3 regions of the Brassicibacter mesophilus genome follow, and region 2 is predicted to be linked to each of the others. Evidence: riboswitches for the same ligand, from Rfam matches in the RefSeq annotation. Region 2 holds a riboswitch; each other region holds the start of a gene.
What was found. Region 2 has a riboswitch for thiamine pyrophosphate ahead of thiW (energy coupling factor transporter S component ThiW). Riboswitches for the same ligand answer to the same signal wherever they lie in the genome.
Positions count from the first base shown of each region.

Region 1: it holds a riboswitch for thiamine pyrophosphate, as region 2 does, so the genes downstream of both, thiT (energy-coupled thiamine transporter ThiT) here and thiW (energy coupling factor transporter S component ThiW) in region 2, are expected to answer to the same signal.
Region 3: it holds a riboswitch for thiamine pyrophosphate, as region 2 does, so the genes downstream of both, thiC (phosphomethylpyrimidine synthase ThiC) here and thiW (energy coupling factor transporter S component ThiW) in region 2, are expected to answer to the same signal.

Region 1 covers NZ_JBNPXI010000002.1:396,759-401,130, reverse strand. The annotation lists gene pknB (Stk1 family PASTA domain-containing Ser/Thr kinase) at 1-47, shown strand, start outside; gene rsgA (ribosome small subunit-dependent GTPase A) at 63-938, shown strand; gene rpe (ribulose-phosphate 3-epimerase) at 940-1,587, shown strand; TPP riboswitch at 1,638-1,740, shown strand; gene thiT (energy-coupled thiamine transporter ThiT) at 1,857-2,408, shown strand; gene HNR33_RS04600 (thiamine diphosphokinase) at 2,422-3,057, shown strand; gene HNR33_RS04595 (hypothetical protein) at 3,151-3,330, shown strand; gene rpmB (50S ribosomal protein L28) at 3,463-3,654, opposite strand; gene HNR33_RS04585 (Asp23/Gls24 family envelope stress response protein) at 3,879-4,235, shown strand; gene HNR33_RS04580 (DAK2 domain-containing protein) at 4,254-4,372, shown strand, end outside.
Region 2 covers NZ_JBNPXI010000015.1:63,529-67,900, reverse strand. The annotation lists gene HNR33_RS15075 (MFS transporter) at 1-1,175, opposite strand, end outside; TPP riboswitch at 1,656-1,766, shown strand; gene thiW (energy coupling factor transporter S component ThiW) at 1,862-2,347, shown strand; gene thiD (bifunctional hydroxymethylpyrimidine kinase/phosphomethylpyrimidine kinase) at 2,363-3,169, shown strand; gene cytX (putative hydroxymethylpyrimidine transporter CytX) at 3,162-4,372, shown strand, end outside; gene thiM (hydroxyethylthiazole kinase) at 4,358-4,372, shown strand, end outside.
Region 3 covers NZ_JBNPXI010000029.1:14,586-18,957, reverse strand. The annotation lists gene HNR33_RS20180 (glutamate--cysteine ligase) at 1-908, shown strand, start outside; gene HNR33_RS20175 (glutathionylspermidine synthase family protein) at 896-2,215, shown strand; TPP riboswitch at 2,294-2,396, shown strand; gene thiC (phosphomethylpyrimidine synthase ThiC) at 2,519-3,814, shown strand; gene HNR33_RS20165 (hypothetical protein) at 3,982-4,372, shown strand, end outside.

The sequences.
Region 1 (4,372 bases), on a different contig from region 2:
TTTACTTTGATGGTGTGTTCCATATGGGAAATGAATATACTTTTTAGGAGGCTTAAATATTAATGCTAGAAGGAATAATCATAAAGGGAATTGGCGGATTTTACTATGTAAATGATGGCAATACAATCTATGAATGTAGAGCTAGAGGAATATTTCGTAAAGATAAGACTACTCCTTTAGTAGGCGACAAAGTTCAAATTAGAATAAGTAGCGAAGATGATACTGGATATATAGAAAAGATTTATGATAGGTCTACTGAGTTGATAAGGCCACCCGTTGCAAATGTAAATCAGGCAATAATAGTATTTGCTTCTAAAGCACCAGAACCTAACCTTTGGTTATTAGATAGATTTTTGCTTCTAGCATCTTATCAAAAACTTGATGTAACAGTCTGTATAAACAAAAGTGATCTTTCATCAGAAGATGAGCTAGAAAATTTTGCTAATATTTATAAAAAAGCAGGGATCGATATTATAGTAACTAGCTGCAAAAATAAAACGGGGATACCAGAATTAAGGGAGTTGCTAAAAGATAAAATAACTGTCTTTGCTGGTCCTTCAGGAGTAGGTAAATCTACTTTACTCAATAACATTCAAGCTGATTTAAAACTGCAAACTGGTGAAATAAGTCATAAAACTAATAGAGGTAAACATACTACAAGACATGTTGAATTAATTGAATTAGAAATCGGAGGATGGGTAGTTGACACTCCAGGGTTTAGTTCACTAGATTTGGATTTTTTAAATGAAGAAGATCTTGAAGGTTATTTCGATGAGATTAATGAACTTAAACACCTATGTAAATTTACTGGGTGCAAGCACTATAAGGAACCAAATTGTGCAGTAAAATCTGCTGTTTCAAATGGAGACATTAGTGAGTCTAGATACAATAATTATTTAAACTTTTTACATGAAATAAGAGATAACAGGAGGTATTAATATGATAAAAATTGCGCCCTCAATACTATCAGCTGATTTTAGTAGGTTAGCAGAACAAATTGAGCAAATAGAAAAAGGTGGAGCTGACATAGTACATCTTGATGTTATGGATGGACATTTTGTACCTAATATTACATTTGGACCACCTGTTATTAAAAAATTAAGAAATATAACAAAATTACCTTTTGATATACACTTAATGATTGAAAAACCAGAACGATATATAGAAGAATTTGCCAAAGCTGGTGCAGATATTATAACAGTACACCAAGAAGCATCTGTTCATTTGCACAGAACGATTCAACAGATAAAAGCTTGTGGTGTAAAAGCAGGAGTTGCACTTAATCCTTCAACCTCCTTGGATACCATTAAATATATATTAAATGATATAGACATGGTATTAATCATGACTGTAAATCCAGGGTTTGGAGGACAGTCATTTATTAAACAAATGGGAGACAAGATACTTGAGCTAAGGAAGTTAATTGATAGACTAGGGTTAAATATTGATATTGAAGTAGATGGTGGAATTAAGCTAGACAACATTAAAGAGGTTATTGGATATGGTGCAACAATTGCTGTTGCAGGATCAGCTATATTTGGTGCTGATAATATAATTGAAGCAACTAATAAATTTAAGAACATATAACTTTACAACGACTAAAATGATGTTATAATTAATATGAAAGATAAATATGAGTATTTCACTAGGGGAGCTACATGGCTGAGAGGAGACTAATTTGTTTCGACCCTATAACCTGATCTAGTTAGTACTAGCGTAGGGAAGTGGTTATTTATGTAAACTACTAAAACATTACCCTATTTGATAATGTTTTAATTTTACTAAATATTTCTTTTGAAATTGCTAGTAGAACCTCTCTAGGGGATATTCAAAAAAACACGTGGAGGGGTATTTATATGAATAATAAGAATAATGTGAGATTTTTGACTGAGAGCGGAGTAATGATAGCTCTTGCTTCAATTTTGAGTATGATCAAAGTATATGAAGCACCTTTCGGAGGTTCGGTTACAGCTGGAAGTATGATACCAATAATTATAATTGCATTACGTTGGGGAACTTTACGTGGTTTATTTGCTGGATTAGTATACGGGATTATTCAAGCAATAATAGATCCTTATATTGTTCACCCTGTACAGTTTTTTTTAGACTATCCAGTAGCTTTTAGTGTATTAGGTGTTGCTGGGTTATTTAGATACTTTGTTATAAAAAAAGCAGGTAGCGGTAAACTTGAATATGTATCAGTAGTACTTGGGGTTTTTGTTGCAGTATTAGGAAGAATGATTGCACATGTTTTATCAGGAGTTGTATTTTTCAAAGAATTTGCTGGAGATCAAAACCCTTGGATATATTCAATTTTATACAATGGTGGCTATTTAAGTATAGAATTAATTGTTTCCATAATAATAATATTATTATTATGGAAAACCTTAAGAAAAGAAATAGCATAAAGAGAGTGATTATATGAGATCTGTTATAATTTCTAATGGAAACTTTGAAAGTATTGATATTAATAATATAATAGCCAATAATTCTGATATGATAATATGTGCTGACGGAGGAGCAAAGCATATAATAAATACTGGTATTATTCCAGATGTTATTGTAGGAGATATGGATTCGATTCCTAAAGATGTATTAAAGACTTATGAAAATATGAATATAAAACTATATAAACATCCTGTAAAAAAGGATAAAACTGACACTGAATTAGCGGTTGATTATGCCATAGAGCATGGATCGACTGAGATCATCTTACTAGGAGTTACAGGAACAAGATTAGATCATACTTTAGCTAATATAATGCTTCTTTATAAATTATTAAAAAATAATATAAAAGCAAAAATAATTGATTCCCATAATGAAATATCTATAATAGATAAAAGTGGACAAATTGAAAAAGGGATATATCCATATGTATCTTTAATACCTCTTACAGTGAATGAAAATAAAGTGACATTAAAAGGGTTTGAATATGAGACCTATGAAGAGCACTTTAAATTAGGTTCAAGCTATGGTATTAGCAATAGCTTGGTTAAAGATAAAGGTGATGTATATATAGAAGATGGTTTGTTTATTATTATAAAGTCAAAGGATTGATTCTAGAAATCGGCTGAAAAGCCGATTTTTTTGTAACATTTTATTGGCTAGAGAATAATATGTATTATAGTAGCCTTTAGAGAGGTGTTGTATATGAGGAAATTTAAATTTAGGAGATGTCCATCTAGATATAATTTCAAAAAGACATTAGGAATTATTTTAGCTGTTGTTGGAGTAATAATCATAATACAAGTTGTCCCTGTTTCATTATGGATATTTTTATTAGGGATTTTACTTGTTTGCTTAGGTTGGTTACTATTTAAAATGCTATAGCTTATAAATGATTTTTTAAAATAGGGGAGGGAATGAAGTGAAAATACTAGTTATAAAGCTCCCTAGAGCAATTAGCAGGATATTATTGCGAAAAAAAAGAAAACAGGCTTCCAATTCATAGGAAGCCTACTTTTATAACGCTCTTTCTACATTACCAGATCTTATACATCTTGTACAAACATATATTCTCTTAGGAGCTCCATTAACAATAGCTTTTATTCTACGTACATTTGGAGACCAAGTTCTATTACTTTTACGGTTAGAGAAAGTTACTAAATGTCCAGAAACTTTACCCTTTCCACATACTTCACAGAATTTTGCCACATCGAACACCTCCTCAACTTCTTAAATTGCATAATTTCCAATATTTATAATCATTAAGTCAACACACTCTATTGTAACACATCTAAGTTTAATTTTGCAATATAAAGATAATAATATACTAAAAATCATTATAGATATTATAAAGTTGAAGATAATAGGATTATAATGTAGAATATAATTATAATCCTTACACTAATTTATTATTCTAAAAAGGAGGACTGCTAATGCCAGGTAAATTGAACAATAAATATGGCGCTATAAATATTGACGATAACGTTCTAGAGATCATTGCGGGATTATCGGCTATGGAATGTTATGGGCTAGTTGGAATGTCAAGTCGAAACGCAACAGATGGACTAGTTGAATTATTAAGAAAAGAGCACTTAACAAAAGGTGTAAAAGTACATACTGAAGGTGACAAAATAGTAATTGATTTATATATTGTAGTTCAGTTTGGAACAAGAATATCTGTTGTTGCCAATAATATAATTGAGAAAGTAAAATATAATATTGAAAACCTTACTGGTTTAAAAGTTGAAAGAGTTAATATAAACGTACAAGGAGTAAGGGTACAAAAGTAGGTTAAGGAGGTACTAATTTTGAAAATTGAATATATAGATGGGATTATATTAAAGAAATTATTTATTGGCGCTGCAAATTCACTAGAAAAAAATAAGGAAGCTGTTAATGCATTAAATGTTTTTCCAGTACCAGATGG
Region 2 (4,372 bases):
TTTAGCACTAATAAAAAATTTGATACAGCTAATATTGAGCCAATTACTGCTAGAAATCTAAATGCAATATTTAATGAGTATATATCACCAATTTTACCTATCATGGGAAAAATAAATATCATGAAGAAACTAAAAACCATACTAGAAAGAGATAATATAGTCGCTCTGTTTTTACTAGGAATAAGCTTATTTATATAATCACTCATTGCAACATAAATTAACCCTTCTACCGCCATCATAAGTATAAAGAATACTGAAGGATACCCACTCAAAGCAATTCCCCAAACACAACCCATACACAATATAGGCATAAAAAGCAGTATCCCTTTTTCTTTTATAAATCCTTCAATTCTGAAAGCTTGTGAAGCAATAAATGCTTCAATCAATGAAGATGCTGCAAACATTATTCCTATGTTTAACTCAGTGTATCCACTGTCTTTTAAATAATTCTGAAGGTAGAAAAATAAACTTGTTCCAAAAGCTAATATAATCTCTGTAAAGATTATAAAAAAACCTACTTTTTTATTTTCCTTTATTGCTTTAAGACTATCTGTAACTTGTTTTTTTAGTATTGTAGCAATAGTATCCTCATGCTTATGCCCAAGCTCAATATCAGGCTCAGTAAATGAAAAAGCTTGAATAATTGTTACTATAATAAAAAATGCAGTCACTGAAAATGCGAAATAGTAGCTTTTAGTAGCTAAATAACCACCTACAATATAAGCAACCACCTTTCCAAACTGAAAAAATACCTCCTGCTTACCAGCCACTTTCATATATTTTTCTTCTTCATCTACTTCTTTTAGTGAATCATATATCAGCGCATCTCCAGCACCTGACTCAAGATTATATGAAAGTGCAGAAAAAACAAATGATAATGCAAACAAATAGAACCCATCTGAAAATATCATTAGTGCTATGCTAATTAGAGAAAATAGTCTTCCACAAATACGACTAGTTTTCCTCCCATAAATATCTGCTACAAGCCCAGTTGGAACCTCCATCAAGAATGAAGTAACATGAAAAATACCTTCAAGCATCCCTAGTTGTACTAATGACATTCCTTTTGTCGCTAAATATATCATCCAAATACCCTGAGTTAAATCCAAATTTTTTAATAAAACAAATACATAGTTCTTATTAATATTGCTTTTTAATCTATTTATATAATCCATACTTTATCTCTCCTAATTCATAAATCATAGTTTTTTATTCTTAATCTCTAATTATATTTACTCCCTCCCACCAAGAATGCATACAAAAACCCCTAAGTAAAATTTACTTAGGGCCATATATCAAAAATAATATTATGCAATAACGATATATATTAGTATATATGTTTACTGAACAACAAGCCTATGTAAAGATTTCACTAGTACGTGGTTGACATAATATTTGTTTTTGGACACACTCCTCCCTTGTATACCTAACAACATGTGTTATAGACTTAACTGTATACAAATAGTCCAAAATACCAACCATACACTTAAAGTTCAATCTTTACACCTCCTTATAACCTAATACTATAATTATATAACATTTCTATTATTCGAACAATACTATTAATGTACATTATATATCAGTCAATAAAAGAATTTTTATTATTGAACAATACTGATATATGTGTTAATATTGTTATGAAAATTGAAAACGCGATTATGTACTAGGGGGGCTGGAAAGGCCAGCTGAGATAAAGACCCTATAAAGTCTTTGACCCTCAACCTGATCTGGATAATGCCAGCGTAGGAAAGTTATATATTTATGTTTAAGTTTAAGCATAAATCCTTATTCTGGGGTTTATGCTTTTTTATTTATCCCAACATCCTCTAGTACAAATATTTTTTTGAAGGGAGGGATGTTTATGAAGACAAAAAAGCTTACCTTATCTGCTCTTCTCATAGCACTCGGTACATTAACGGGTCATATATTTTATATTCCTGTTGGTGTGGCAAAATGTTTCCCTATACAACACACTATCAATATACTATCTGCAGTAATTCTAGGACCTTGGTATGCAGTTGCCAATGCATTTTTAACTTCATTACTTAGAAATATTCTTGGTACGGGCTCTTTGCTAGCTTTTCCGGGTAGTATGATTGGTGCACTTTTAGCTGGTTTCTTATACAAAAAAACTGGCAAACAATCAATAGCTTCATTAGGTGAAGTATTGGGAACTGGTTTTTTAGGTGCATTAGCTGCATATCCAGTAGCAAAGCTATTCATGGGTAAAGATGTAGCAATATTATTCTTCGTATTGCCTTTCATGGTAAGTACAATTGGAGGTACAATAATTGGTTACGGCCTATTAAAAGCTTTAGATTCAAGTAAAATACTTAAAAATATATAAAAAGAGGTGCTCATAATGAGAAATGTATTAACTATAGCTGGTTCAGATAGTAGTGGCGGAGCTGGAATACAAGCAGATTTAAAAACCTTCTCTGCTCACGGTGTTTTTGGAATGAGTGTAATAACTGCTATTACAGCTCAAAATACTCAAGGAGTTTTTGGGGTACAAGATATTTCCGTAGATATGATTGAAAGACAGATTGATGCAATATTTGATGATATCGAAGTACATGCTTTAAAAATTGGAATGGTTTCACAGATAGATACTATAAAGGCTATAGCAAGAAAGCTAAAGAAATACAATCCTCAAAATATTGTACTAGACCCTGTTATGATTTCAAAAAGTGGATATGATTTGCTTGTACCGGAAGCAAAAGAAACTCTGATAAGTGAACTTTTACCTTTAGCTACAATAGCTACGCCAAATATTCCAGAAGCTGAAGTTATATCTGGGATGAGTATAAGCAATTTAGAGCAAATGCAAGAAGCTGCCATAAAAATACATGCATTAGGGGCAAAAAATGTACTTATAAAGGGCGGCCACATGGAAAATGATGCTACTGATGTTCTATATAAGGGCACTGAATTCAAATATTTTAAAACAGAAAGAATAAATACAAAAAATACTCATGGTACTGGATGCACTTTATCATCAGCCATTGCTTCAAATCTTGCTAAAGACTATTCAATAGAAATATCAGTTGCTAATGCTAAAGATTATATAACTACAGCAATAAAGCATTCATTATCTCTAGGCAAAGGCGTTGGCCCTACAAATCATTTTTATACTTTATACAAAAGGGCTGGTGTAATAAATGAATAATACAGAAAACAGTAACCTCTCATTAATAAGTTTTTTTATGCTTTGGTTTGGTGCATCTATATCAATAGCTGAAATTCTTACTGGTGGACTATTAGCCCCAATAGGATTCAAAAATGGTTTGATTGCAATTCTTATTGGCCATTTAATTGGTACAACTATTCTGATATTAGGTGGAGTCATTGGGATAAAAGAGAAGCTGCCATCTATAATGTCTACTAGAATATCATTTGGTTTATATGGCTCATATTTATTCTCTATTTTGAATGTGATGCAGCTAATCGGTTGGACTGCAGTAATGATAATATCAGGAGCAAGATCAGTAAATCAAATAACTAAAATTCTGTGGTCATTTGACAATATAACTGTATGGAGTTTACTAATAGGTGCTCTAATATGCTTTTGGATAGTAATAGGTAAAAAAGGCTGGAAAAAGCTTAATCTTATAGCTGTTTCCCTTCTATTTATACTAACCATTGTACTAAGTACTGTTGTATTTAGAAATAGTGAATTATTTACTAAAATACCTGCTGGAAATATGACTTTTGGAACTGCTATTGAGCTTAATGTAATAATGCCTCTTTCATGGCTGCCATTAATTGCTGACTATACTAGATATGCTAAGAAAAAAAGAGATGGTATCATAGGAAGCTTTGCTGGATATTTCATTGGTAGTTGCTGGATGTACGTTATAGGACTTGGAGCAGCCATAGTAGCTGAAAACCCAGATCCAAGCGCTATGATGCTTGCTGCTAATTTAGGTGTAGTTGCTCTTGGTATTATAGTTCTATCTACAGTAACTACAACATTTTTAGATGCCTATTCTGCAGGCGTTACATTCCTAAATATTCTACCAAAGCTTGATGAAAGAAAAATAGCAATAATAATGGGTGGTATTGGGACTATAATTGCAGTATTATTACCTATTGAGCAGTATGAAAATTTCTTATATGCTATAGGTTCAGTATTTGCTCCACTGTTTGCAGTTCTTCTAACTGATTACTTTATAATCAAAAAGAATAGAAAGCTACAAGATAATCTTCTTATTAACTGGGGTGCAACAATAGTATGGATAATTGGGATCATACTATACTATCAATTTGTTAAGTTTGATTTTATAATCGGTTCTACAGTTCCTGTTATGATTATAACCTCAATAATATACTGTCTAAGTTGGAGGGTGATGTCAGGATGGAAATACTGCAA
Region 3 (4,372 bases), on a different contig from region 2:
ATATAAAGATAATACCTAAGAAAAGATATGGATATATGTTTGAGTACTTTAAATCAAAGGGAAGATATGCGCATAACATGATGAAAGGTACTGCTTCAGTGCAACTATCTATAGACTACAAGTCAGAAGAAGACTATGCTAAGAAATTTAAAATAGCTAATGCACTTTCGCCAGTTATATATGCAATGTTTGATAACTCTCCTTTTTTTGAGGGTAATGAATCAAGTGAGCATTGCTTGAGAAATATTATCTGGGAGAACTGTGATAGTGATAGGTGCGGAATTGTAGATAAGACATTTGGTGGCTTATTTGGATATGAACAATATGCAGAATACATTTTAAATAAACCTCCTATATTTATTGATAATGGAGAATCAATTATATTTACTGATAAAAAGATATATAAAGAAATATTTAATCCGGAGGATTACTTACTAAAAGAGTTAGAGCATGTATTAACAATGGTTTTTCCAGATGTGAGAACTAAAAAATATATCGAAGTAAGGATGATGGATGCAGTACCATATCCACTGAATTTTGCTGCTATTGCATTGTGGAAAGGTATTTTATATGATCAAAGTAACTTAGACAAAGTCTATGAATACGTTAAAACTTTGAATATTGATGACATTAATGCAGCTAAAAAAGATATTGTTGAAAAAGGATTATATACTAATATAAAAGATAAATCAGTGTATGAAGTTGGTAAATGGCTTATAGCTATTTCAAAAGACAAGCTTAGTGACATAGAAAAAGAGTATTTAATGCCTTTAGAAGACATGATTAATAGTAGAAAAGTTCCTTCACAAATCACTAAACAGAGGCTTGAATTAGGTAAAAAAGAAGCGCTTAAGTGGTGTTTTATAAATAATAAACTTGATAGAGGTGATGAGCTGTGGATGCAATAAAACTCACTAACGAGTATATTGAAATAGTTAAAAATGATGATAATAACTTTCTTGAGGACTATAAAAAAACAGTAGAGAAGGTTGCGAACTCTAATGCAAAATATAAAGGAAAGCCAATTCCATTTTTATATCAACCAATGATTTTTACTAAGCAGGACATAGAAACATTTGAAAATATCGGACGAACTTTAATGTCAATAACAAATAAAGTAGTTGACAAATACAAGGAATCATCTGAGTTTAGATTGAAATTTGGGTATCCTAAACTTTTAGAAGAGCTTATACTAGTTGATCACGGGTATGATATTAACGTCCCTATTGGAAGATTTGATATCTTTTATGGAGGAGGAGAGGAGTTCAAGTTTTGTGAACTCAATACTGATGGATCATCAGCTATGAATGAAGATAATACAATTGCTAGAATACTTTTAGAGGCAGAGCCAGCAAAAAGGATGCAAAAAAAATATAGACTAAGTTATTTTGAGCTCATATATAAGTGGGTTGATGAAAGTATTGAAACTTTTAAGAGGTTTAATGATAAAATAGAAAAACCTAATGTGGCCATTGTAGATTTTGAAGAGAGTGGAACTCCAGCTGAATTTGAAGAATTTAAAAAGGCATATATTGAACGTGGATATAGAACAGAAATTGTAGATCCTAGAGAATTACGGTATGATGGTAGTGAATTGTTCTTTAATGACATGAAGATTGATTTGATCTATAGAAGAATTGTAACTAGAGAGCTTATAGAGCGAAGCGAAGAAATACAGGACTTAATAAATGCATATAGAGATAAAGCTGTTTGTGTAATTGGTCCAGTTAAATCACAGATAATGCATAATAAGATAATATTTAAGATTCTTCACGATGAAGATACACAAGAATTATTCACGGATGAAGAAAAGAAATATATTAAAGCTCATATCCCTTATACTAAAGAACTTAGTGGGAATAAGATAATATATGAAGAAGCATTAAACAACAAAGATAAATACATTATTAAGCCAGTAGATTTATATGCTTCTAAAGGCGTGTATGCTGGAAGAGACTTCACACAAAACCAGTGGAAAGAAAAACTAGATCAATGCTGGAATAATGACTATCTATTGCAGGAATTTTGCATACCATATACTAGAGACTTTATTGAGCTCGAAAAAGATGAGCTTAAAGTAAGTAAATTTGGGCATATAATAGGATTGTTTATGTATAACGAAAAACTAGCTGGATTATATACTAGAATAGGTAAAAATAGTATAATATCTGGGCTACATGGATACTATACTGTTCCAAATCTATTGGTAGAATAAGCAGAAAGTATCAGATTATATATCTATGTTGTATGTTGACTTAGCAAAGTATTATGATATAATAAGTTTAAAATATATACTTGGTGCTGGGGGTGCCGATAGGCTGAGAGAGGAAAGAATCCTTAACCCATTGAACCTGACGCGGTTAATACCGCCGTAGGGAAAGCAATATTCTAAGAATGATAGGGCTTATCCATGCTGGTAAGTCCTTTTTTGCCTGCAATTAGCCCCTCAGTGCCAAATTTTTTGGTGCTGTATTTTTTTGCGCACTATTAATAATTCATAAACGAATGGAGGAATATTATGGAATGGTCAACACAGATGGAAGCTGCAAAAAAAGGTATTGTAACTAAAGAATTACAGGCAGTAGCATTAGAGGAAAATATAAGAGTTGAGGATTTAATAAAACTTGTAGCAACTGGACAAGTCGTAATTCCTGCTAACAAAAACCACAAATCTCTAAAGCCAAAGGGTGTTGGAAAGGGATTAAAAACAAAAATTAATGTTAACCTTGGTATATCAAAAGATTGTATAAATTATGAAGATGAACTTGAAAAGGTAAAAGTGGCTATAGAAATGGGAGCAGAAGCAATTATGGACTTAAGTTCATATGGAGATACTAAAGATTTTAGACGTAAGCTTATAGAATTTTCGCCTGCAATGATAGGTACAGTTCCAATGTATGATGCTATAGGGTTTTTAGGAAAAGAACTGGCTGATATTACAGCTGATGAATTTTTTAAAGTAGTTGAAGCTCATGCTGAAGAAGGTGTAGATTTTCTTACTATTCATGTTGGCTTAAATAAAAGAGCAGTTGAGAGATTTAAAGTAAATCCAAGACTTACTAATATTGTTTCTCGTGGAGGTTCTTTATTATATGCTTGGATGGAAATTACAGGCAATGAAAATCCATTCTATGAGCATTATGATAGATTGTTAGAAATATGTAGAAAGCATGATGTTACAATAAGTTTAGGAGATGCATGTAGACCAGGGTCTATAGCAGACTCTACTGATGCTTCTCAAATTGAAGAGCTTATTACACTTGGGGAGCTAACAAAAATGGCATGGAATAAAGATGTACAGATCATTATCGAAGGACCAGGACATATGCCTATAAATGAAATAGAGGCTAATATGAAGCTACAGAAAAAGTTATGCCACGGTGCTCCTTTTTATGTTCTTGGGCCCATAGTAACAGATATAGCTCCTGGATATGACCATATAACTTCGGCTATTGGTGGAGCAATAGCTGCCTCTACAGGTGCAGATTTCTTATGTTATGTAACGCCAGCAGAACATCTAAGACTTCCAACGCTAGAAGATATGAAACAAGGAATTATTGCAGCAAAAATTGCAGCTCATGCAGCAGATATAGCTAAGGGCATTCCTGGAGCAGCAGATTGGGATAGAAAAATGAGTGAAGCAAGAGCTGCTCTTGATTGGAATGAAATGTTTAATCTGGCTTTAAATTCTGGAAAAGCAAAAGATTATAGAAAAAACTCATCACATGATGGAAGTACGTGTACTATGTGTGGAAAGATGTGTGCTGTAAAGAACATAAATAGTGTCATCTCTGGTAAAAAAGTGGATATCTAGAATACTTAATATAATATAATATAATATAAAAAACTCCTTCGTACATTTTAATTAATGAATAGAAGGAGTTTTTTTATATTGTTTAATACATTTGTCTGTTTTAATAGTATAAGGTATAATTATTGTTATAGCTTTATAATTGCAGCAATCTTATAGGAGGAATAGCAATGGATGTAGTTGAAAAGTTTATTAATCAGTATGTTAGAGAAATAGATTTTTATGAAAGAACCGCAAGAATTTGTGCACAGATATGTGAAAACGAGCTTGAAAAAGCTGGAATAAGAGCTATTGTAACATATAGAGTCAAAAGAGTAGACCGCCTAAAAGATAAGCTTATCAAAAGAAGTCAAAGTAAAAAGTATGAATGCGTAGATGACATATATTCAGATATAGTAGATTTAGCTGGCGTAAGGATAGCTTTATATTTCCCAAGTGATAAGGAAAAGATAGAAAGGTTTATAAAGTCAAAGTTTAAAGTTAAAGAAATAAAAAAATTTCCACAAAACAGTGGGAATAAAATATCTGAGGGTAATTCATTTGGTCCTAAATATCAAAAAA